Linked DNA regions of Variovorax paradoxus EPS. The protein of the gene in region 3 binds, or shares a complex with, the protein of the main gene of each other region. Links are inferred from orthologs where the notes say so. Each region holds a gene or a part of one and is shown on either strand. Other genes may lie near its edges.

What was found.
Region 1: the proteins of VARPA_RS23560 (region 3) and VARPA_RS18385 are in contact, whole or in part, in a cryo-EM structure (PDB 9GE8), measured with the Escherichia coli proteins. The link is inferred for Variovorax paradoxus EPS from one-to-one orthologs.
Region 2: the proteins of VARPA_RS23560 (region 3) and VARPA_RS18380 are in contact, whole or in part, in a cryo-EM structure (PDB 9GE8), measured with the Escherichia coli proteins. The link is inferred for Variovorax paradoxus EPS from one-to-one orthologs.

The regions. Positions count from the first base shown.
Region 1 is NC_014931.1:3,973,232-3,979,166, reverse strand. Bases 2,993-5,935 are described here. They hold VARPA_RS18385 (arylesterase), read right to left. Parts: upstream 4,791-5,935; coding sequence 4,194-4,790; downstream 2,993-4,193. Other genes in these bases: VARPA_RS18375 (ribosomal protein L7/L12), read left to right, coding at 5,646-5,935; VARPA_RS18380 (ABC transporter ATP-binding protein), read left to right, coding at 4,872-5,594; VARPA_RS18390 (hypothetical protein), read left to right, coding at 3,910-4,113; VARPA_RS18395 (hypothetical protein), read left to right, coding at 2,993-3,840. Outside these bases: VARPA_RS18415 (VOC family protein), read right to left, coding at 1-220; VARPA_RS18410 (helix-turn-helix domain-containing protein), read right to left, coding at 283-1,149; VARPA_RS18405 (DUF5713 family protein), read right to left, coding at 1,215-1,556; VARPA_RS18400 (PLP-dependent transferase), read left to right, coding at 1,672-2,865; more of VARPA_RS18395, read left to right, coding at 2,881-2,992. UniProt on the Escherichia coli protein: TesA is a multifunctional esterase that can act as a thioesterase, lysophospholipase and protease.
Region 2 is NC_014931.1:3,967,030-3,975,379, forward strand. The notes cover bases 5,406-8,350. They hold VARPA_RS18380 (ABC transporter ATP-binding protein), read right to left. Parts: upstream 7,267-8,350; coding sequence 6,544-7,266; downstream 5,406-6,543. Other genes in these bases: VARPA_RS18370 (hypothetical protein), read right to left, coding at 5,406-5,984; VARPA_RS18375 (ribosomal protein L7/L12), read right to left, coding at 5,989-6,492; VARPA_RS18385 (arylesterase), read left to right, coding at 7,348-7,944; VARPA_RS18390 (hypothetical protein), read right to left, coding at 8,025-8,228; VARPA_RS18395 (hypothetical protein), read right to left, coding at 8,298-8,350. Outside these bases: VARPA_RS18335 (aldo/keto reductase), read left to right, coding at 1-944; VARPA_RS18340 (DUF3237 domain-containing protein), read left to right, coding at 959-1,441; VARPA_RS18345 (GNAT family N-acetyltransferase), read right to left, coding at 1,438-1,959; VARPA_RS18350 (helix-turn-helix domain-containing protein), read left to right, coding at 2,002-2,601; VARPA_RS31385 (hypothetical protein), read left to right, coding at 2,703-2,873; VARPA_RS18360 (NAD(P)/FAD-dependent oxidoreductase), read left to right, coding at 3,005-4,204; 23S rRNA (guanosine(2251)-2'-O)-methyltransferase RlmB, read right to left, coding at 4,215-4,961; more of VARPA_RS18370, read right to left, coding at 5,004-5,405.
Region 3 is NC_014931.1:5,147,465-5,157,579, forward strand. What follows is about bases 2-3,105. They hold VARPA_RS23560 (ABC transporter permease), read right to left. Parts: upstream 2,760-3,105; coding sequence 243-2,759; downstream 2-242. Other genes in these bases: VARPA_RS23555 (AAA family ATPase), read right to left, coding at 2-136; selD (selenide, water dikinase SelD), read right to left, coding at 2,846-3,105. Outside these bases: more of VARPA_RS23555, read right to left, coding at 1-1; more of selD, read right to left, coding at 3,106-3,925; VARPA_RS23570 (putative selenate ABC transporter substrate-binding protein), read left to right, coding at 4,036-4,890; VARPA_RS23575 (phosphonate ABC transporter ATP-binding protein), read left to right, coding at 5,033-5,845; VARPA_RS23580 (PhnE/PtxC family ABC transporter permease), read left to right, coding at 5,878-6,669; phosphonate ABC transporter, permease protein PhnE, read left to right, coding at 6,666-7,463; tRNA 2-selenouridine(34) synthase MnmH, read left to right, coding at 7,500-8,570; formate dehydrogenase accessory sulfurtransferase FdhD, read right to left, coding at 8,504-9,421; VARPA_RS23600 (hypothetical protein), read right to left, coding at 9,453-9,740; VARPA_RS23605 (FdhF/YdeP family oxidoreductase), read right to left, coding at 9,737-10,115.

The DNA.
Region 1 (5,935 bases), 1.2 Mb from region 3 along the record:
TGCCGCCCAGCGTCTTGGCGCTGCGGATGTTGAATTCGGCGAACTCGTCCGAGATCATCAGGATCGCGCCGTTGTGGAAGTCCAGCTCCGCGTGGCCGATGCGCCCGCTGGGCTCGGTGAGGCGGAAGATTTCCTTCACTTCAAAAACCTCGCAATAGAAGTCGATGGCCGCGCCGGCATCGTCGACGCAGAGGTATGGAAACAGTTCGTGGATCGCCATGAGGGTGCCTTTCGTAAGGGGGAAAGCAGTTGTCGTGGCGCCGATTCTGAGCCGGCGTGCCGTTAGCGTCTTGAACGAATTTGACCTGTTGACGTGCCCGTCGGCACGTGCCGCGGCGACGTGGCGCCGGTCCGCCGCCACGCCTGCGGCGACATGCCCGCCAGCGCGGAGAACTCGCGGCTCAGGTGCGCCTGGTCGCTGTAGCCGGCGGTGAGCGCGATCTCGGCCCAGCTTTGAGCGGGGTCGCCTGCCAAGGTCAGTGCGCGATCGAAACGCATCACGCGCGCGTACTCCTTGGGACTGAGGCCGATCGCGCCGCGAAAGAGCGCGATGAAGCGGCGATGGCTGTAGCCGCTGCGCGCTACCAGTCCGGTGATCGAGGGGTTCTCATCGGCCAGCGGCCCGAGTGTTGCGGCGATAGCCGGATGCAGGCCGCGCAGGCCGGCACCGAGCGCGTCGATGACACGCTGGGCGAGCAGCGCTTCGAAGACGTTCAGCTGCCTTTCGAGGTCGCCCGCCGCATGGACTTGTTCGAGCGCGGCATCTGTCTGCCGCGCGCCCCAGAGCGCGTCGAGCGGCGTGTGCTGGCTGGCCAATGCGTCCTCGGGCGCGCCGAGCAACGCGCGCGCGGCGCCGGGCTGAAGCTGCGCGCCGACAGAGCGTGTGGCCACCGAAACATCGCGCATGTAGGAGGCGGCGCGCGCGCCGCCGACGATCGCGTAGCCGCAGGTCTGGCCGCGCATGTCGTCGGCACTCCCGAACAGCTTCAGCGGCGGACCCGACAGTCGGAACACCAGGTGCATGCCGCCAGTAGGCAGCACGTGTTCGCGGGCGCCCGGCCGTTCAGTCGGCGCGCCTTCGGGTGCGGAGGCCCACAGCAGCTTGATGAATGGCTGCAGATGGGGAGGAGGGGGCCGCGTCAGCTGCACGCTGCGAACCCCGGTTGGAACAGGCTGTGGCCCATCGGGCGGATTGTGCGATGGCGCCGCCCCGCTTACCAGTCGCGCGTGGCGATCACGTCCTCGATGTCCACATCGACGAACCCATAGGCCCTGACGATGGTCTCGAAGTCCGCGCCAATGGCTTCGCGCGCGCCTGTTTCCAGTTCGCTGTCGTTCTCTTCGAATTCCTCGACCAGGTCGTTGAACCGATTCGTGGCGGCGTGCGTCAGCTTCAGCAGGCCGGCGTCGTCGGATGGTTTCTTGGCCTCGATCGCCTCGCAGAGTTCGACCAGGATCTGCTTGCACTTGTCCACCAGGAAGTCGGGAAAGTACGCGTCGCGGTACATGTCCTGAAGGAATGGGTGGTTCTGCAACTGCGGGTTCGTGATCGGCATCGACGGGCTCCTGGTGAGGGGTGTGCGGCGTGGTTCGCAAAAGCGCGAGGTCGCGAAGCCGCGAGTCTAGGGCGCCCGGTTTCCCCGCGTGTGACGGGCGCGCTAGCATCGGTACATGAGCAAGCCTTCGACGACCCTGATCCACCATCCCTACACCCCGCCGGCCACCTTCGCCGCGCCGCAGCCCGGCGTGTTCAAGGCATCGACCGTCTTCTTCGCCGACGTGGCCGCCATGCGCGCACGCGACTGGAAGACCAAGGCGGGCTACACCTACGGCCTGCACGGCACGCCGACCACGTTCACGCTCGAAGAGCGCCTGGCCACGCTAGAAGGCGGCACCGAATGCCTTCTGGTGCCCAGTGGACTGGCCGCCATTTCGCTGGTTTCGTTCGCGTTCCTGAAGACCGGCGACGAGGTGCTGATTCCCGACAACGCCTACGGCCCCAACAAGGCGCTGGCCACGGGCGAGCTTGCCAACTTCGGCATCACCCATCGCCTCTACGACGCGATGAACCCGGCCGACCTGGAGGCCAAGATCTCGCATCGCACGCGGCTGGTGTGGCTGGAGGCTGCGGGCTCGGTCACGATGGAATTTCCGAACCTGCCCGCACTCGTGGACGTCTGCCGCTCGCGCGGAGTGGTGACGGCGCTGGACAACACCTGGGGCGCCGGCCTGGCTTTCGCGCCCTTCGATTTCAACGGCACGGGGCAGGGCGTCGACATCTCGGTGCACGCGCTCACCAAGTACCCGAGCGGCGGCGGCGACGTGCTGATGGGCAGCGTGGTCACCAATGACGAGCGGCTGCACCGCGCGCTCAAGCTCTCGCACATGCGCATCGGCTTCGGCGCCGGCGTGGGCGATGTCGAGACCCTGCTGCGCTCGCTGCCGAGCATCGGCCTGCGCTATGCGGCGCACGATCGTGTGGCGCGCGAACTGGCCGGCTGGCTCAACGGCTGCGAGGAGATCGCGCAGGTGCTGCACCCCGCGCTGGAAGATTCGCCCGGCCACGCCAACTGGCGCGCACTGTGCGGCGCCACCGACCTGGCCGCGGGCCTGTTCTCGGTGGTGTTCGACGAGCGCTACAGCACCGAGCAGGTCGACCGTTTCTGCGACAGCCTGAAGCTCTTCCGCCTCGGCTATTCGTGGGGCGGCCCGATCAGTCTGGTGGTGCCCTACGACATCGGCCTGATGCGCGATGCGAGCGTGGCGCGCTGGCCCTACAAGGGCACGCTGGTGCGATTTTCGATCGGGCTGGAAGACGTCGACGACCTGCGAGCCGACCTGCAGCAGGCGCTGGGGCAGATGTAAGGCCTGCTGCGCGCAGTGGGCAGAAAAAACCGCAAGAGCTGGCACGTCGCGCCGCGTGCTGCGCGCGAGGTGGTGCCGCCCGCGTCGCAAGTCGTTGCGCCGCGGGTGCTGACCGTGCCCGCGCAGGTGCTGGAGTCGCTCGCACAGTCGGGTCCGCTGGAAGGCGTGCCGGACCTGCGCGGGACGCGGCTCCTGATCGGTGGCCTCGTGGCGTTTTTCGTGTTGATGGCTGCGGTACTCGCCGCCGGTGCCGTGCTGCAGGAGGACTGGTCCAACGCGCGCGGCAACGAGGCGATCCTCGTGCTCCTCGGACTGGCGTTGTTCGGGCTGCTGGGCGGCGGCATCTGGTATCTGCTGCGCCAGTTTTCGCGGGTGGGCGAGGGGGCGATGCTGCGGATCGACGCGCAAGGAATGCGCTGGGGCGATCCGGCGTCGCCGCAGGCCGTGGCATGGCACGAGGTGTGCCGTGCGCGCATGGGTTTCCATGACGTGAAGACGGAGTTCGCATCGAGCGAAGCCATCGTCAAGCGGCTGGTGTTTCATCAGGCGGTGCGGGGCGGCGAGCCCAGGGAGATCCGGCTGCCGTTGGCGCTGACCCTCGACACCGGCCGCGTCCTTCGCTTTCGCAACCGGGCCGCGCTGCTGCGCGCGTTGTTGCTGCATCTGGCCACCCAGCCCCGGCCGCGCCTGCGCTTCGATGCGGAGGTGTTCATCGATGCCGGCATCGACCCGCAGACCTGGGAGCCGATGCTTGCCCCGAGGCGCTGGATGTGGCTGTCGTCCCTCGGCGGGCTGGTGCCGGTGCTGGGCGTGATCTTCCTCTGGCCGCTGGGCGAACATATCGGCTGGATGGTGTTCGCGATGGTCATGGCCATGCTGGTCGGCGCGGGTGCGATGGGCTGGTTCATGCACCAGCGTTACCCCGGTTTGCAAGGTGTGTTCGAGTTCGAAACGGCCCCCGGCGCCACGCCTTGAGACTGCACCGTTATCGCTTACAGTAGGCGACGCACAGTCACCGTGACTGTCTCGCCTCAAGGAGAAGCAGTGGCAACACCAAATTACGGCTACGAGAAGCGCCAGAAAGAGCTGGCCAAGAAGAAGAAAAAGGAAGAAAAGCTCCGCGAGAAGCAATATCGCAAGCTCAGCCCGAGCAGCGACGGACTGGCTCCCGGAGACCCGGAAACCGACGTGGCATCGCTCGAACGCGATCCCCCCACGGTGCCCGAGTTGCCCACCAAGAACGGTTGATCCGCTTCTGGCGTTCCCATCGAAAAGCCGCCGCAGGCCTGCGCCTGCGGCGGCTTTTTTCTTTTCGCGCGCCGCCCGATTTACTTGGGCAGCAGCTTTCGCAGTTCGGGCCAGACGTTGTCGAGCAACTGCGGCTGCGCCACGGCCGTCGGGTGGATGCGGTCGGCCTGGAACAGCGACATCGCATTGGGCGCATCCGCCACGCCCTTGAGCAGGAAGGGAACGAGCGCCGACTTGGTCGCGCCCGCCACCTTCGAGAACACCGCCTCGAAGCGCCGCGTGTAGTCGCCGCCGTAGTTCGGCGGCACCTGGATGCCGACGATCAGCACCTTCGCGCCCGCGGCCTGCGCGGCCTTGGTGATCTGCAGCAGGTTGGCCTCGGTGTCCGAGAGCGGCAGGCCGCGCAGCGCATCGTTGGCGCCGAGCTCCACCACCACGTGGCTGGGCTTGTGTTGTGTAAGGAGGGCGGGGAAGCGGGCGCGTCCGCCGGAACTGGTGTCGCCGCTGATGCTGGCGTTGACCACGGTGGCCGCGATCTTCTGCTGGGCAAGCCTTTTTTCCAGCAAGGGTACCCAGCCTTCGCCGCGCTTCAAGCCGTACTCTGCGCTCAGCGAATCGCCCAGCACCAGGATGACCGGCTTGCCGGTTGCGGTCGACTGGGCGTGCGCCGCGGCCATCCATGTTCCCGCGCTGCCCGCACCGCCTAGTGCGGCGGTGGTCAAGATAAAGTCACGTCGATTCAAAACCAAAGCCTTTCCATGTCCCAATCCCCGTCTGATGCCATTGTCGCCGTCGAGCATGTCTTCAAGTCCGTCACCGATTCGGCCGGCACGCTGGACATTCTGCAGGACATCGATTTCACCCTCGGTGCGCGGGAAACCGCCGCCATCGTCGGCGCCTCGGGCTCCGGCAAGAGCACCTTGCTGTCGATCATCGCGGGGCTCGATACGCCCACGCGCGGCACGGTCAAGCTCGCGGGCGACGACATCTTCGCCATCGACGAGGACGAACGCGCCGCCCTCCGCGCACAACGCGTGGGCTTCGTGTTCCAGAGCTTCCAGTTGCTGGGCAACCTGAGCGCGCTCGAAAACGTGATGCTGCCGCTGGAGCTGGCCAACCGCAAGGACGCGCGCAAGGCCGCCACCGAGATGCTCGGTCGCGTCGGGCTCGGCCAGCGCCTGGGCCACTACCCCAAGGTGCTCTCGGGCGGCGAGCAGCAGCGCGTGGCGTTGGCGCGGGCCTTCGTGGTCCAGCCGGCGCTGCTCCTGGCCGACGAGCCCACCGGCAGCCTGGACTTCGCGACCGGCGAGCAGGTGATGAAGCTGATGTTCGACCTCAACCGCGAACTGGGAACGACGCTGGTGCTGGTCACCCACGACCGCGGCATCGCGTCCCGCTGCGAGCGCCGCATCACCATCGAGGCCGGGCGTGTGTCGCTCAACGAGAAGACGCCGGTCTCGACGGTCGAACAGGCCGCCTGAACGTCGAAGACGCGGCGAAGAGACAACAACAAACAACCCGAGGAGAGGTCCATGGACAAGCTTCCACCCGAAGCCGTTGCGGCATTGCAGCGCGGCAGCCTGATCGAGGCGATCAAGATCGTGCGCGACAAGACCGGCATGGACCTCAAGTCGTCCAAGGAAGCCGTCGAGCGCTACCCCAATGGCGAGGGCGCGCCGGCCGACTGGCAGGAGGGCGACTGGGGCCGCGGCGAACCCGAGGGCGCGGGCATGCAGGGCAACGGGCCAGCGGCGGTGCCGTCGGCTGCGCTTACTGCGCTGGCAAAGGGCAACAAGGTCGAGGCCGTCCGCCTCACGCGCGA
Region 2 (8,350 bases), 1.2 Mb from region 3 along the record:
GCCGCTCCGGCCTCCTGGTTTCGCCGCTCGCCTTCGGTGGCAACGTGTTCGGCTGGACGGTCGACGAGGCCGCGTCGTTCAAGCTGCTCGATGCCTGGCTCGACGCGGGCTTCAACTTCGTGGACACCGCCGACGTCTACTCGGCCTGGGTGCCGGGCCACACGGGCGGCGAGTCGGAAACCATCATCGGCAAGTGGCTCAAGCAGAGCGGCAAGCGCAACCGCGTGGTGCTGGCCACCAAGGTCGGCAAGCCGATGGGCGAAGGCAAGGTGGGCCTCGCACCCAAGTACATCCGCGAAGCGGTCGAGGCTTCGCTCAAGCGCCTGCAGACGGACCACATCGACCTCTATCAGTCGCACGACGACGACGCCAATACGCCGCTCGAGGAATCGCTCGGCGCCTTCGATGCGCTCATCAAGGAAGGCAAGGTGCGCGCCATCGGCGCCTCCAACTACACGGCGCCCCGGCTGGCCGAGGCGCTGGACGTGTCGGAGCGTCTGGGCATTGCGCGCTACGAGAGCCTGCAGCCGCTCTACAACCTGTACGACCGTGCCGTGTTCGAAGACGAACTGGAGCCGCTGTGCGTGAAGCGCGAAGTGGGCGTGATCAACTTCTACGCGCTCGCGGCCGGCTTCCTGACCGGCAAATACCGCACCGAAGCCGATGCCTCGAAGAGCGCGCGCGGCGCCAACACCACGAAGAAGTACCTGAACCCGCGGGGCCTCCGCATCCTCGATGCGCTCGACAAGGTGGCGCAGCAGTACAACGCCAAGCCGGGCCAGGTCGCCATTGCATGGCAGATCGCGCGGCCGGGCGTGACGGCGCCGATCGCCAGCGCCACATCGATCGCGCAGCTCGAAGAGCTGGTGGTCGCCACGCAGTTGAAGCTCGACGCAGGCACCATCGAAATGCTCGACCGCGCGAGCGCAGAGACGGCCGCCTGAACCGTACCTCAGCGATGAGCAGCAACATCTTCGATTCGATCGCCGCGCCCACGCTGGAGCACTTCGCTGACCTGCGCGTGCAGGTGGGCGTGCCGCAGGTGCTCGGCCAGAGCGCGCGCGGGCTGCGGCGCATCGTGCCCATCACGGGCGGCGAAGCGTCGGGCCACGGCTGGCGCGCACGCGTGCTGCCGGCCGGCAGCGACTTTCAATTGATCGTGAGCGACACGCTCTCCGAACTCGATGCGCGCTATGGCCTCGAGACCGACGCGGGCGACCTGATCTATGTGCAGAACCATGCGGTGCGCTCGGCTGCGCCAGAGGTGATGGCGAAGCTGTTGCGCGGCGAGCCGGTCGATCCGGCAGAGGTCTACTTCCGCTGCAACCCGCGCTTCGAGACGGCCTCGCCGGCGCTGCGATGGATCAATGAGCGGATGTTCGTCGGCGCCGGTGTCAGGCACCCCGCCGAAGTCGTGATGCGCTTTTTCGTGCTTGCCTAGCCGTCAACCGGGTTCAGCGGGGTCGCAAGAATCCGCTGGTAGAACGCCACGTCGAGCCAGCGGCCGAACTTGAAGCCGGCCTGCCGCACGGTGCCCGAGTGTTCGAACCCCAGCCGCTCGTGCAGGCCGATGCTGCCCGCATTCGCAGCGTCGATGGCGCCGACCATCACATGCACGTCCCGCGCGATCGCCTCGGCAATGATCGCCTCCATCAGCGTGCGCCCGAGCCCCGCACCGCGATGGCCGGCCTCGACGTACACCGAGTGCTCGACGGTGTACTTGTAGGCCGGAAACGCACGAAAGCTGCCGTAGCTCGCAAAGCCCAGCAGCTTGCCGTTCTCGTCCTCCGCACCGATCACCGGAAAGCCGTTGGCCCGCTTGGTGGCGAACCACGCGACCATGTTCTCGGGCGTTCGCGGCTTGTAGTCGTACAGCGCGGTGGAGGTGACGATGGCGTCGTTGAGGATCGCGAGGATGGCGCCGGCGTGGGCTTCCTCGGTGCAGGTGATGAGGCGCATGGTGCTTCTCTGTCGTTCAATATAAGAGAATAATAATCTCATATGAGAAACGAATCACCCCCGCCCAGCGAAGCCCCCGGCCACCTCGACGCCCTCATCGCGACCCGGCTGCTCGCGCTGCGGCAGGCCAAGGGACTCAGCCTGGCCGAGCTGGCCGAGCTGTCAGGCGTCAGCAAGGCCATGATCTCGAAGGTGGAGCGGGCACAGAGCAGCCCGACGGCCGTGCTGCTGGGCCGACTGGCGGCGGGCCTTGGCGTGTCGCTGGCGCAACTGCTCACCGAGGAAAAGGAAAAGGAAGCGCCCCAGCGGCTTCGCACGAAAGCGATGCAGGAAGTCTGGCGCGACCCCGAGGCGGGCTATTTGCGCCGCCAGGTGGCCGAGCGCGGCGCGACGGGCAGCGGGGTGGAACTGGTAGAGGTCGAGCTGCCGCGTTCGGCGCAGGTCGGCTATCCGCGATGGAGCGGCAAGCCCTATCGCCAATGCCTGTGGATGCTTGAAGGCGCGCTGCGGGTGGACTACGGCGACGAACGCTTCGAACTCGCGCCCGGGGACTGCCTGGACTTCGGCGTGGACCGGCCCCTCGTCTTCAAAGCGCTCGGGCGCACTGCCTGCCGCTACCTGCTGGTCGCGTCCGCGGACTAGCCTTGCGGTAGGCACCCTCCCACACACAGAGGCGGTCGGCGCTGGTTCGAGGTGTTCAGCACATCGGGATACTGCAGGCATCTCAGATACCGGAGGACATGATGTCTTTTGCGCTTTACATGATCGGTTTCCTGATCTTCCTGGGCGGCGTTGCCTGGGGTGCTTCAGTGGCTGGCGTTCCCACGCTCTACATCGGCATCGGTGCACTGATCCTTCTGGGCATCGGCATCTTCAGCGCGGTGGGCCGCACGCGCAGCAAAGACCCATCCTGACGCGCCGCGGCTGCGCGGGTTCACACAGCCTTCACGCCGCGCGCACATCGCCCGCATACCCCCCGCACATGGCGTAGCTAACTTCGCACGCGCACCACAAACCGTGGTGCGCATTGCCAAGTCAGCTGCCCATGCACTCCTCTTCCTGCTTCTTCTCCCCGCTCTCCACCTCATCCACGGCGCCTTGCCCGGCGCCGGTCGCCACGAGCGGCGGCCTCGCCAACATCAAGGTGGACCTGCTCGTCGTCGGCGCGAGCTTCGCGGGCCTCGCCTGCGCCCGCGCCGCGGCGCTCGCCGGACTCAGCGTGATGGTGCTGGAGAAGAAAACCAGCGCCGGCGCCAAGCTCCACACCACCGGGATCATCGTGAAGGATGCGGTCGACAGCGTCCCCTGGCTGGCCGAAGTGCCACCCGTGCTGGTCCGGCGCATCGAAGGCGTGCGGCTCTATGCGCCGAACATGCGGCACGTCGACCTGCACGCACCCGGCTACTGGTTCTGGGCCACCGATGCACCCGCGCTGCTCGACTGGATGGTCGATTCCGCCCGGGCCTGCGGCGTCGATGTGCGGCTCGGCACGCTCTTCGAGCAGGCGCTCTGGATGAACGACCGCTGGGAAGTCCCGGTGACGCACGGCCCTTGCATCACCGCGACCTATCTCGTGGGCGCCGACGGCCCGCATTCGCGCGTCGCCAAGGCGCTGGGCCTTTCGCGCAACACGCGCTTTCTCTACGGCGTCGAGCATGAATACCAAGGCGCCCGCATGGCGCCCGACCTCCTTCACTGCTTCATCGACCGCCAACTCGCCCCTGGCTACATCGGCTGGGCGCTCGACGGCGTGGGCGTGAGCCAGATCGGCCTGGCCCGCCGCCTGGGCCACAACGATGCGAACGCGCTGCGGCTCGCGCCGTTCCTCAAGAAGATCGAATCGGTGGTGTCGCCGGGCGATGCACCGCCGGTCGCGGTGCGCGCCGGAATGATTCCCTGCGGCGGCGTGCTCCCGGTCGTGGCGCGCGAACGGGCGTTGCTGGTGGGCGACGCGGCCGGCATGGTGTCGCCGGTCACTGCTGGCGGCATCCACACGGCGCTGCAGCACGGAGAACGAGCGGGCGAGGCGGTAGCGCGCTTCGTGCGCGGCGAGGTGGGTGATCCGGCGACGTGGTTCGTGCGCAGCTACCCGCGCTTCCTGCTCAAGCGCTCGCTGCGCTGGGCCTTCGACCACTTCCAGAGCGACTGGATGTTCAACCACCTGCTGGGCACGCCGCAGATGCGGCGCATGGCGGAACTCGTCTACTTCCACCGCAAGGGCGGGCCGCTGCCGAAGAAGGGCTAGCGGGAGCCGATCAGGCGCCGCGCTGGCGCATCGCCTCGTAGAGACACACGCCGCTGGCCACCGAGACATTCAGGCTCTCCACCGCACCGGCCATCGGGATGCTCACCAGCTCATCGCAGGTCTTGCGGGTCAGCTGGCGCATGCCATCGCCTTCGGCGCCCAGCACCAGTGCCAGGGGGCGCTTCAGGTCGCTTTGGTAGATCGTGCCCGGCGCGTCGTCGCTGGTGCCCACGCACCAGATGCTGCGCTCCTTGAGTTCATTCATCGTGCGCGCGAGATTGGTCACCATGAAATACGGCACCGTCTCGGCCGCGCCGCTCGCCACCTTGGCCACGGTGGCGTTGATGCCGGCCGCATGGTCCTTGGGGGCGATCACCGCATGGGCGCCGGCGCCGTCTGCGACGCGCAGGCACGCGCCCAGGTTGTGTGGATCGGTCACGCCGTCTAGCACCAGCAAGAGGGGCACGGTGCCGGCCTCTTCGAGACCCTCGAGCAGTTCGTCGAGCGAATGGATTTGGGCGGTGGGTTCGACCCGCGCCGCCACACCTTGGTGGCCGTGGCTGCCGGCGAGCTTGGCGATGCGCAGGCTGTCGGCCTCGACCAGCCGCACACCGGCTTCTTGCGCGCGCGCGATGAACTGTTTCATGCGCGCATCGCGCCGGCTGGCATCGAACAGAACCTCGAGCACCGATTTCGGCGCGGTCTTGATTCGCACGCCCACGGCATGGAAGCCGAAGATCACTTTGGGGGAAGACATCCCCCGATTATCCCTACCCTCGGGGATCGCCCCTCAGGCCCCTCAGGCGATCGGCAGACCGCTGAGCGCGCGCGTGCGCTCGTCATGCAGTTCCTGCACCGCCTGCGCATTCGGATGCACGCGCCCGGTGTTGCCCACGCTCTCCAGGTACTGGCAGGCGGCGTGGCCTTCGGCGGCCTTTTCGTATTGCGCGATCCAGGCGTCGCGCACCGGCAGCTTCTCGGGCGACACAGGCCACACGCCCGGCTGCGGCCGGATGTGCTCTCCGATGCCGATGCGCCAAGGCTTGGCGCTCAGGCGGGCACGAAAACAGTTCTGGTTGCGGCACATGCGCGCGTAGACCTTGTCCACGCCCAGCGCCTGGAAGCAGTCGGCCACCGTCATGTCGGTCGGACTGAAGACATCGTGCATCGCCAGCAGGCGAAAGCCCGCGGGCGTTCGGTACACCCGCAGGTGCCAGTCGGGATGCTGGTGCAGGAAGCGCCCGACGCGCTCGGCCGCGCGCTTTTCGGGCGCGGGGTTTGTGCTGGCCTCCCCACGCTTCTTGGCCAGGCCGATGCGGTAGGCGACGATGAAGACGACGATGGCGGCAATGAGTCCGCCTATCCAGGTCTTGGCGGTCCAGCCGCCGACGATGCCCGCAATCAGCGCCGGCACCAGCGCAAAGCCGAACACGCTGGTGCGCAGGGGTTCGTCGAAATCGATGTCGACGAACATCACGTCGGGCGTATTGAGGCAGCGTGCGCCGTAGCCGTTGCGGGTGACGACGCTCTCGCCCTGCCGCTCGACGATTTCCTCGCGGATCGGCATGCCGTCGGCGCCGTTGTAGGCCACCTTGCGTTCGCGGCGCTCGAGCGTTTCGCCGCTCGTGATGCGATCGAAGGCTTCGCGGGTGCGCTGGTCGGCATGCGCCTGCGCGGCCAGCGGGCTGTCGTCCGACCAGCCATAGCGCCGCACGGTGATCTGCTTGCCGTCCACTCGTTCCTGGATGCGGCCTTCGGCCCAGTACTGGGGAACGATCATCGCTTCAGGCGCCCTTCACGAAATACAGCCAGGCCAGCACCACGACCAGCACCACGATGACGATGGGCAGCAACTTGGAGCCCCCTTGCGACACCCGCCCCGGTTCGGCCATCGGATTCGTCGGAATGCCCGACGGCAAATGCCCGAAATCGCCGGCCGCCGGATTCTGGTGGTTTTCGACCAGCTGCTTGGCCTCGGCCAGCCCAAGGCCCGTGGCTTCGCGCGTGAGGCGGACGGCCTCGACCTTGTTGCCCTTTGCCAGCGCAGTAAGCGCAGCCGACGGCACCGCCGCTGGCCCGTTGCCCTGCATGCCCGCGCCCTCGGGTTCGCCGCGGCCCCAGTCGCCCTCCTGCCAGTCGGCCGGCGCGCCCTCGCCATTGGGGTAGCGCTCGACGGCTTCCTTGGACGACTTGAGGTCCATGCCGGTCTTGTCGCGCACGATCTTGATCGCCTCGATCAGGCTGCCGCGCTGCAATGCCGCAACGGCTTCGGGTGGAAGCTTGTCCATGGACCTCTCCTCGGGTTGTTTGTTGTTGTCTCTTCGCCGCGTCTTCGACGTTCAGGCGGCCTGTTCGACCGTCGAGACCGGCGTCTTCTCGTTGAGCGACACACGCCCGGCCTCGATGGTGATGCGGCGCTCGCAGCGGGACGCGATGCCGCGGTCGTGGGTGACCAGCACCAGCGTCGTTCCCAGTTCGCGGTTGAGGTCGAACATCAGCTTCATCACCTGCTCGCCGGTCGCGAAGTCCAGGCTGCCGGTGGGCTCGTCGGCCAGGAGCAGCGCCGGCTGGACCACGAAGGCCCGCGCCAACGCCACGCGCTGCTGCTCGCCGCCCGAGAGCACCTTGGGGTAGTGGCCCAGGCGCTGGCCGAGCCCGACGCGACCGAGCATCTCGGTGGCGGCCTTGCGCGCGTCCTTGCGGTTGGCCAGCTCCAGCGGCAGCATCACGTTTTCGAGCGCGCTCAGGTTGCCCAGCAACTGGAAGCTCTGGAACACGAAGCCCACGCGTTGTGCGCGGAGGGCGGCGCGTTCGTCCTCGTCGATGGCGAAGATGTCGTCGCCCGCGAGCTTGACCGTGCCGCGCGTGGGCGTATCGAGCCCCGCGATGATCGACAGCAAGGTGCTCTTGCCGGAGCCCGAGGCGCCGACGATGGCGGCGGTTTCCCGCGCACCGAGGGTGAAATCGATGTCCTGCAGAATGTCCAGCGTGCCGGCCGAATCGGTGACGGACTTGAAGACATGCTCGACGGCGACAATGGCATCAGACGGGGATTGGGACATGGAAAGGCTTTGGTTTTGAATCGACGTGACTTTATCTTGACCACCGCCGCACTAGGCGGTGCGGGCAGCGCGGGAACATGGATGGCCGCGGCGCACGCCCAGTCGACCGCAACCGGCAAGCCGGTCATCCTGGTGCTGGGCGATTCGCTGAGCGCAGAGTACGGCTTGAAGCGCGGCGAAGGCTGGGTACCCTTGCTGGAAAAAAGGCTTGCCCAGCAGAAGATCGCGGCCACCGTGGTCAACGCCAGCATCAGCGGCGACACCAGTTCCGGCGGACGCGCCCGCTTCCCCGCCCTCCTTACACAACACAAGCCCAGCCACGTGGTGGTGGAGCTCGGCGCCAACGATGCGCTGCGCGGCCTGCCGCTCTCGGACACCGAGGCCAACCTGCTGCAGATCACCAAGGCCGCGCAGGCCGCGGGCGCGAAGGTGCTGATCGTCGGCATCCAGGTGCCGCCGAACTACGGCGGCGACTACACGCGGCGCTTCGAGGCGGTGTTCTCGAAGGTGGCGGGCGCGACCAAGTCGGCGCTCGTTCCCTTCCTGCTCAAGGGCGTGGCGGATGCGCCCAATGCGATGTCGCTGTTCCAGGCCGACCGCATCCACCCGACGGCCGTGGCGCAGCCGCAGTTGCTCGACAACGTCTGGCCCGAACTGCGAAAGCTGCTGCCCAAGTAAATCGGGCGGCGCGCGAAAAGAAAAAAGCCGCCGCAGGCGCAGGCCTGCGGCGGCTTTTCGATGGGAACGCCAGAAGCGGATCAACCGTTCTTGGTGGGCAACTCGGGCACCGTGGGGGGATCGCGTTCGAGCGATGCCACGTCGGTTTCCGGGTCTCCGGGAGCCAGTCCGTCGCTGCTCGGGCTGAGCTTGCGATATTGCTTCTCGCGGAGCTTTTCTTCCTTTTTCTTCTTCTTGGCCAGCTCTTTCTGGCGCTTCTCGTAGCCGTAATTTGGTGTTGCCACTGCTTCTCCTTGAGGCGAGACAGTCACGGTGACTGTGCGTCGCCTACTGTAAGCGATAACGGTGCAGTCTCAAGGCGTGGCGCCGGGGGCCGTTTCGAACTCGAACACACCTTGCAAACCGG
Region 3 (10,115 bases):
GGCTGTGGAGCGCGCGCAGCAGGTTCGATTTACCGCTGTCATTTCGACCGAGGATCGCCGTGATCTGTGTGGAGTCGATGGGGCCGCTGTCGTTGATCGAGCGAAAGTTGGTGATCTGGAATGACGCCAAGCGCATGCAGGAATTTCTCTTCTTGAAATGGATACGGGGCCGGGGAATGTATTGCATCCCCGGCCCCGTCCTGCCGATCGCGAAAGAAAAAAATGTGCGTCGCCGTCGACGCCTATTCCGCCGCGCGGCGCAGCGTATCAACGACCGGGCGGCGCAGCACGTCGCGCAGGCCCCACCACCCTGCCGCCAGTGCGAGCACCGCGCCGGCCAGCGCGCCCGCAACCGGCACGAGCGGCGACGCGGTCCAGGTGAACTCGAACACGTAGCGCGCGAGCCCCCAGCCGATCACCGAGGCCACGATGCTCGCGAGAAAGCCCGCGAGCAGGCCGACGCCGATCAGCTCGGCGCGCTGCACCTGCCGCAACAGGCTCGCGCGCGCGCCGACCGCACGCATCACCGCGAACTCGCGCGCCCGCTCCTCGCGCGTGGCCGTGACCGCGGCGAACAGCACCACGAGCCCCGCCGCGAGCGTGAAGCCGAACAGGAACTCGACCGCGCGGATCACCTGGTCGAGCACGCGCTGCACCTGGTTGATGGTCGCGCTCATGTCCACGTTGGTCACGTTCGGGTAGCTGCGCACGAGCGCGTTGTCGAAGCCGCGCGTCTCGGGCGCGCGGAAAGCGCCCATGTAGGTGACCGGCACGTCGGCGAGCGACGCCACCGTGTACATCACGAAGAAGTTGGCGTGCATCGAGCCCCAGTCGACCTTGCGCAGCGACGTGATGCGCGCGTCGTTCTGCATGCCGCCGATGTCGAAGCGCAGCGTGTCGCCGAGCTTGAGGCCCAGCGTGTCGGCCAAGCCTTCTTCGACGCTCACCTCGCCTGCCGCCCCGGGCTTCCATGCGCCTGCGGTGATGCTGTTGTGCGCGGGCGCCTCCATCGCGTTGCTGAGATTGAACTCGCGGTCCACCAGGCGCTTGGCGCGGTCTTCGACGTAGTCGTCGGGGGTCACCGGCTTGTCGTTGATCGCGACGAGGCGGCCGCGGATCATCGGATACCAGTCGAACTTGCCGACGCCCGCATCGCGCAGCGACTTCTGGAAGGCATCGCTCTGGTCCGGCATCACGTTGATGACGAAGCGGTTCGGTGCATCGGGCGGCGTGGCCTTGCGCCAGCTCGCGACGAGGTCGGTGCGCAGCAGCACAAGCAGCACCAGCGCCAGCAGACCCACCGCGAGCGCGCTGACCTGCACCACGGCATAGGCGGGCCGCGCCGATATCTGTCGCGTGGCGAGCACCAGCCAGCGCGGCGCGGTGGTCTCGTTGACGCTGCGGCGCAGCACCTTCACCGCGAGCCAGCTCAGGAGTGCGAACACGGCCACCGCACCCGCGAATCCGCCGACCGCGATCAGGCCGAGCTTGATGTCGCTGCTCGCCGCCATCAGCAATGCGGCGAAGCCCGCCACGCCGATGCCGAGCACCGCGAGCGATGCGGGCTTGAGCCCGCCCACGTCGCGCCGGATCACGCGCAGCGGCGGTACGCGCGCGAGCTGCAGCACGGGCGGCAGGCCGAAGGCGAACAAGAGGGTGAGCCCCATGCCGAGGCCGAAAGCCACCGGCCACAGCGTGGCGGCGGGCAGCGCAGTCTCGACCAGCCCGGCCAGCAGCAGCACGAACACGTAGTGCACCGCAAAGCCGATGGCCACGCCGAGCCCGCTCGCCACGAGGCCGATCACCGCGAACTCGAAGGCATAGGCCATCGCGATGGTGCGCTGGCTCTGGCCGAGCACGCGCAGCATCGCGCAGTCGTCCAGGTGGCTGGCCGCGAAGCCGCGCGCGGCGAGCGCCACGGCCACGGCCGAGAGCAACGCCGCGAGCAGCGCGACGAGGCTCAGGAATTTCTCGGCGCGCTCAAGCGTCTGGCGCATTTCGGGCCGGCCGCCTTCGAACGAGTCGAGCCGCACGCCGCGCAGCTCGCCCTTCTTGATGGTGGCCTCGGCCCATTCGGTGAAACGCTTGACCGCCGGATCGCTGCCCGCCACCGCATAGCGGTAGCCCACGCGGCTGGCCGGCTGCACGAGCCCGGTGCGCGCCACGTCGGCCTGGTTGAGCATCACGCGCGGCGAAAAGCTCATGAAGCCGGCGCCCCGGTCGGGCTCCAGCGTGATGATGCGGCCCACGCGCAGGCTGGTGTCGCCCAGGAGCAGCGGGTCGCCGATCTTCAGGCCGAGGGAATCGAGCAGCGAAGCATCGACCCACACCTCGCCGGCCGGCGGGATGTCGCGGGTGATCTCACCGGGGTCGGCAAAGGTGGTCGAGGTCTGCAGATTGCCCCGCAATGGATACCCCGCCGTCACCGCCTTCAGCGCCACCAGCTTGCTCGCACCGCCCTGCACGTCGTCGGCCCGCGCCATGGTGGGAAAGCCGTAGGTGGCGGTGCCTTCCAGGCCCAGCGACTTCGCCTGCGCCACGAAGGCATCGGGCGTCGGGTTGTCGCTCACGATCACTGCATCGCCGCCCAGCAGTTGCCGCGCATCACGCTTCAATCCACCCTGCAACCGGTCGGCGAAGAAGCCGACCGCCGTGAGTGCGGCCACGGCCAGCAACACGGCGACGATCAAGAGGCGCAGCTCGCCGGCGCGCAGGTCGCGCCAGAGGGTGCGCCAGCCAAGGCGGAGGGAATCGGTCATGGCGCGAACGATAGCCGACGGCTACTGCCGCAGGCGGGTTCAAGGGTTATTGCACCCTTTCGGGCGAGCCGGCGCGAAAAGCAGGGTCAGGGCAGGACGCGCAAGCCGGGGTTTCCGGCCTCGACGCGGCCGATGACGGCCGCCTGCGCAAAGCCTTCCTTGCGGAAGATCTCCAGCACCGCTTCGACGGCCCCGGGCGCGCAGCTCACGAGCAGGCCCCCGGAAGTCTGCGGATCGCTGAGCAGGTTCTGCGCGGTGGGCGGCAGGCCTGGGGCCAGTTCCACGTCGGCGCCATAACCTGCCCAGTTGCGGCCCGAGGCGCCGGTGACGAAGCCTTCGGCCGCCATGGCTTCCACGTTGTCGAGCAACGGCACCTTCGACCATTCGACGACAGCGGCGAGCTTCGCGCCACGGGCCAGTTCGAGGGCATGACCGGCGAGGCCGAACCCCGTCACATCGGTCAGCGCATGCACGCCATCGAGCGCGGCCAGCGCGATACCGGGGGTGTTGAGCTTGGTGGTGTTCTCGATCAGCTGCCGATAGCCGGCTTCGGACAGCTGCTCCTTCTTGAGCGCCGCCGACAGCACGCCCACCCCCAGCGGCTTGCCCAGCACCAGCACGTCGCCCGCCTTCGCATCGGCATTGCGGCGCACGCGGTCGGGGTGCACCAACCCCATCGCGACGAGGCCGTAGATCGGCTCGACCGAATCGATGGTGTGGCCGCCCGCAATCGGGATGCCGGCCGCGCGGCACACGTCCTGCCCGCCGCGCACGATCTCGGCGATCACTTCCACCGGCAACTGGTTGATCGGCATGGCCACGAGCGCCAGCGCCATGATCGGCCGGCCGCCCATCGCGTACACGTCGCTGATGGCATTGGTGGCCGCGATGCGCCCGAACTCGTAGGGGTCGTCCACGATGGGCATGAAGAAGTCGGTGGTCGCGATCAGCGCCTGCTGGTCGTTGAGCCTGTAGACTGCCGCGTCGTCGGCGGTCTCGATGCCCACCATGAGCTCGGGCGGGATCATTCCCCCCGCGTGGTTCTTCAAGATCTGCGACAGCACGCCGGGCGCGATCTTGCAGCCGCAGCCGCCACCGTGCGAGAAGCTGGTGAGCCTCAGCGGCGCCAGCGGATTCAGGAGCTTGGAGGATGCGGCATCGGTCATGGAAGCGGTTCGGTCGGATGAGACAAGCCGCAATTATCGAAGCCCTGTCCGCGCTGCGCCCGTCACTGCCGATACGCCCCTTTTTACCGTCCACATCACAGGCCATTCCCATGAACAAGCTCTCCCGGATCGCGCTCGCGCTGACCGTCTCCCTCGCCAGCTTCGGCGCGCTCGCGCAAGGCGTGCTGCGCGTCTCCGCCATCCCCGACGAGGCGCCGACCGAGTTGCAGCGCAAGTTCACCCCGCTGGGCGACTACCTCAAGAAGGAAACCGGCATGGACGTGCAGTTCACGCCCGTGACCGACTACGCCGCCGTGGTCGAAGGCCTGGCGACGAACAAGATCGACATGGCCTGGCTCGGCGGCTTCACCTTCGTGCAGGCCCGCATCCGCACCAACGGCGGCGCGGTGCCGATCGTTCAGCGCGCGGAAGACGAGGTGTTCACCAGCAAGTTCATCGTGCCGGTGGACAGCACCGCCAAGACCTTGGCTGACCTGAAGGGCAAGACCTTCGCGTTCGGCGCGCCCTCCTCCACCTCGGGCAGCCTGATGCCGCGCTACTTTTTGCTGCAGGCCGGCATCAACCCCGAGAAGGACTTCAAGACGGTCGCGTTCTCGGGCGCGCACGACGCCACCGTGGCCTTCGTGGCGGCCTCGCGCGCCGAAGCCGGTGTGCTCAATGCATCGGTGTGGGACAAGCTGGTCGAATCCAAGAACCCGAACGCCGCCAAGGTGCGGGTGCTCGCGACCACGCCGACCTACTACGACTACAACTGGACGGTGCGCCCGGGCATGGAGCCGGCGCTGCAGAAGAAGCTGACGGATGCGTTCCTGAAGCTCGACCCGGCCAACCCGGCGCACAAGGAAATCATGGCGCTGCAGCGCGCGAGCAAGTTCATCCCGACGAAGTCGTCGAACTACGACGGCATCGAGACGGCGGGCAAGTCGGCCGGTCTGATCAAGTGAGACTGAGCGCGCTGGAGTCACCCTCACCCCAGCCCTCTCCCGCAAGCGGGAGAGGGAGCAATTCGGGGACCGGCTGTTGGCCCCCTCTCCCGCTTGCGGGAGAGGGTTGGGGTGAGGGTGCGGCACAGAAAAGTCCCGCAACGTGAGCTTCTTCCTCGATGCCATCGGCGTAGTCCACCCCAACGGCCAGCGCGCGCTGGCCGGGGTGACGCTGGCTGCGCGCGATGGCGAACGCATCGCCGTCATCGGACCTTCGGGCGCGGGCAAGACGACGCTGCTGCGTGTGCTCGGCGCTGCATTGCGCCCCGTTGAAGGCGAGGTGCAGGCGCTCGGTGCGAAGCCTTGGCAACTGCCCGCCGGCGCGCTGAAAAAGCTGCGCGCACGCATCGGTACCGTGCACCAGGCGCCGCCGATCGCGCCGCGGCTGCGCGTGGTCACCGCGGTGCTCGCGGGCCGGCTCGGCGAGTGGTCTGTGCTGCGCGCGCTGGGGTCGCTCTTCCATCCTTCCGATATCGCGGGCGCGCACGAAGTGCTGTCGCGCCTCTCGCTCGAAGATCGCCTCTTCGACCGCTGCGACCGCCTCTCGGGCGGGCAGCTGCAGCGCGTGGGCATCGCACGCGTGCTCTACCAGCGGCCGGCCCTGCTGTTGGCCGACGAGCCCGTCTCCGCGCTCGACCCGACGCTCGCCGACGCCGCCATCGGCCAGCTCGTCGCGCAGAGCGAATCCACGGGCGCCACGCTGGTCGCCTCGCTGCATGCGGTGGACCTCGCGCTGCGCTGGTTTCCGCGCGTCGTCGGCATGCGCAACGGGCAGGTGATGTTCGACCTGCCGACCGCCGAGGTCACGCCCGCGATGCTCGATGCGCTCTATGCGAGCGAAGGCGGCGTGGCGGCGCAGCGGGCGCCGCAGCCCGTCGCTGCCGAGATGGCCTTCCAGCGGCCGGACTGCCCGTGAATACCGCCGTCGCCCATCGCGATCCCCAGGCGATGCGGCGGCTGGCCGGCTGGCTCGCCGCGCTCGTCATCGCCTGGCCGCTGCTGGCGCTCTCGGAGTTCAAGCCGTGGGCGCTGTTCGGCAGCGGCAACCTCGCGGTGATCGGCGGGTTTCTCGCGGGCTTCTTTCCGCCCGATGGCTCGCCCGCCTTCCTGGCATTGCTCGCCAAGGCCACGCTCGAAACGCTGGCCATGGCCACGGCCGGCACCGCGCTCGCGTTGCTCATCGGCGCGCCGCTCGCGTTCGTGACGACGCGGGCCCTCTCCATCTCGCGCATCGGACCGGGACCGGGCCGCGTGCAGGCCGGCATCGTGCGTCAGGCCGCGCGCTGGCTGCTGATGGTGCTGCGCGCCATTCCCGAAATCGTCTGGGCGCTGCTCTTCGTGCGCGCGCTCGGACTCGGCCCTGCCGCCGGCGTGCTGGCGCTGGCCATCACCTACGGCGGCATGCTGGGCAAGGTCTACGCAGAGATCCTCGAATCGACCGACACGCGCCCTGCACGCGCGCTGCTCGAAGGCGGCAGCGGCCGGCTCGCGGCGCTGTGCTATGGCCTCTTGCCCCACACCGCGCAGGAGCTGGCCTCGTACACCGTCTACCGCTGGGAATGCGCGGTACGCGCCTCGGTGGTGATGGGCTTCGTCGGCGCGGGCGGCCTCGGCCAGTTGATGGACCAGTCGATGAAGATGCTCAACGGTGGCGAGGCGAGCAGCATCCTGCTCGTGTTTCTCGTGCTCGTGCTGCTGGCCGACATGCTGAGCAATGCGCTGCGGAGGCTGCTCGCATGAACAGGCTCCCGCCGCGTCCGCCGCCGTGCCTTCGCTGCTGGTTCGCCGTGGGGCTGATCGCGGTGGCAGTGGTCGCCAGCTTCGTCTACCTCGGCATCGACTACCGCGCGCTGGGCTCGGGCGAATCGCTGCGGCTCATGGGCAAGTTCATCGCCGAGTTCTTCCCGCCCGACGTGTCGCCGGACTTCCTCGCGAAGGTCGGCAACGGCGCGCTGCAGACGCTGGCGGTGTCTGCCCTCGGGACGGTGCTGGCCGCCATCGCGGGCGCCGTGCTCGCGCTGCCCGCCTCGGGCCGCGCCGGCTGGTTGCCGCGGCATGTCGCGCGCTTCGTCCTCAACTTCTTGCGCAGCGTGCCCGAGCTGGTCTGGGCCGCGCTGATGGTGCTGGCCGCGGGCATCGGCCCGTTCGCGGGCGCGCTGGCCTTGTCGCTGCACACCACCGGCGTACTCGGCCGCCTGTTTGCCGAGGCGCTGGAAAACGCGCCGCGCGAACCCGAACACGCACTCACGCTTTCCGGCGCCGGCCCGGTCGCCGCCTTCAGCTACGCGAGCCTGCCGATCGTGCTGCCGCAGTGGGTGGCCTACACGCTCTACCGCTGGGAGATGAACATCCGCATGGCCGCGGTGCTCGGCTTCGTGGGCGGCGGCGGGCTGGGGCAGCTGCTGTACTTCCACCTGTCGATCTTCCAGCAGCAGCAGGCGATGACGGTGCTGATCGCGATGTTCGTGCTGGTGACGCTGGTGGACTTTGCGAGCGCTCGCTTGCGCAGAGGTTTAGGTCCCGCCTACGCCTGAAGCCTCCGGCGACAATCGGGGCATGAGGTTCCTGCCATGAGTCATCGCCAGCCAGTACGGGTCGGCGACCGCCACGCCTTCGACACGATCATCGACGCCCGCTCGCCGGCCGAGTTCGCGCTCGACCACATTCCCGGTGCCATCAACTGCCCGGTGCTCGACGACGAGGAGCGCCACATCGTGGGCACCGTCTACGTGCAGACCGGCGCCTTCGAGGCGCGGCGCATCGGCGGCGCGATGGTCGCGGCCAACATCGCCAAGCATCTGCGCGACACGCTGGCCGACCGGCCCGAGAAATGGAAGCCGCTGGTCTATTGCTGGCGCGGCGGCATGCGCAGCGGCTCGATGGTGACGTGGCTCCGGCTTGTCGGCTGGGACGCGCAGCAACTCGCGGGCGGCTACAAGAGCTTTCGCCGCCATGTCATCACGCAGATCGACTCGCTGACGCCGCAGCTCGACCTGCGCGTGATCTGCGGTGCCACGGGCAGCGCCAAGACACGCGTGTTGCATGCGCTGGCCGAGCGCGGCGAGCAGGTGCTCGACCTCGAAGATTTCGCGAGCCACAAAGGCTCGCTGCTCGGTTCGCTGCCCGGCGTGCCGCAGCCTTCGCAAAAGCACTTCGAGACGCGCATCGCGACGGTGCTTGAAGCCATCGACCTCAAGCGCCCGTTGTACGTCGAAGGCGAGAGCATCCGCATCGGCCGGCTCTCGCTGCCGCTGTCGCTGGTGGCGCAGATGCGTGCTGCGCCCTGCATCGAAGTGGCGGCCACGCCCGAGGCCCGGCTCGATTACCTGCTGCGCGACTACGCCTACCTCGGCGACGACCGCGATGCCCTGGCCGACAAGCTGGGCGTGCTCAAGGAATTGCAGGGCAAGGAAACGGTGGCGCGCTGGCAGCAGTGGGCGCACGAAGCCAACCTGCCGAAGCTCTTCGCCGAGCTGATGGCGCTGCACTACGACCCGCATTACCAGAAGTCGCAGGAGCTGCACTTCAAGGCCTGGGAGCGCCGCCGCAGCGTGGCGGCGAGAGACCTGAGCGATCAGGGCATCGAGGCGGTGGCCGATGCGGTGCGCGCGTTCGAAGGCGGCGGCAGCCCGTCCGCATAGAGCACGCCGCGCGGCGCGCGGCACAGGCCCCAGAAGCGCAGGCCGCTGAGCTCGGCCATGCGCACGCCCATGGCGGTGGGCGCCGAGATGGTCGCCATCGCCGCGATACCCAGGCGCCCGCACTTGCGCACCAGTTCATGGCTGCCGCGACTGGACATCAGCACGAAACCCGGTTCTTCGAGACGCCCCGCTCGCGCGAGCCGGCCGAGTAGCTTGTCGAGCGCGTTGTGGCGGCCCACGTCTTCCATCACGTCGGTGAGATCGCCGTCCACCGTGGCCCAGCCCGCAGCATGGATGGCACCGGCTTCCGCGTTCAGCACCTGGCGCGCGGGCAGCGCGGCGAAGGCGCGCAGCACAGTGGCGAGGTCGATGCGTTCGATCCAGTCGCGCGGTGGCACCGGCTGCGGTGTGATGTCGAGCCCCGCGAAACTTTCGACGCCGCACACGCCGCAGCCCGTGCGGCCTGCGAGGCTGCGGCGGCGGCCCTTCAGGCGTTCGAAGCTGCGAGTGGAAATATCGAGCTGCACCTCGATGCCGGGCATGCCTTCGGGAAGGCCCGCCGAAATCGCATTGATGGTCTGAACCTCGATGCCGCGGCAGTCAGCGGCGCTGTCGAGGATGCCTTCGCTCAGCGCGAAGCCGAGCGCGAAGTCTTCGAGGTCGAGTGGCGTGGCCATCATCACCGCGTGCGAGACGCCGTTGAAGACCAGCGCGACCGGCACCTCGGCCGCCAGCGTGTCATCGCGCAATGCGCCTTCGGGCCCCATGCCGCGTTCGCCGAACACATGCACGGCGTGTCGTGAAAGCGATGGCAGGGTGTCTTCGGAATCGGCGGGGTCGGGCTGGGACATGGTGGCTCCGGATAGGCCGGCCATTGTCCGCTCAGCCCGCGGTTTCGTCAGCCGGAGGCAGCGTTTGAACCTGGGCCCGGCCGGGGGCTTCGAGGTGCGCGACCCAGCGGTCGTCGTGCTGCTCCACGCGCACCCAGCCGGGGCCGCGCACGCCGCCGATGGCGGCATCGCCCATCAGCGTGAGCCGGCGCATCAGCACGCTCGCGCCCTGGCCCAGCCGCTTGCCGAGACGTGGCAGCGAGACACCACTGCCTGCCGGCTCCTGCGCGAGCATGCGCAGGATGGCTATCGAGAGACTGTCTTCGAGCAATGCGCTCATGCCGTTGCAACCATGCCGTCCGCCGCGTCCTCCACCAGCTTCTGGATCGGCAGTTCATGCGGCACCAGCACCACGGGAATCGACTTGGACGTCGGCGTGCCCGCGTTCTCCGCCACCGCCGACAGCGGCACCAGCGGATTGGTCTCGGGGTAGTAGGCCGCGATGTTGCCGCGCGGAATGTCGTAGGCCACCAGCTTGAAGCGGTCGGCGCGGCGTTCCTGCCCATCGTTCCACACGGTCTGCAGGTCGACCCAGTCGCCGTCCTTCATGCCCAGCGCGCGGATGTCCTCGGCGTGGATGAAGACCACGCGGCGCTGGCCGAACACGCCGCGGTAGCGGTCGTCCATGCCGTAGATGGTGGTGTTGTACTGGTCG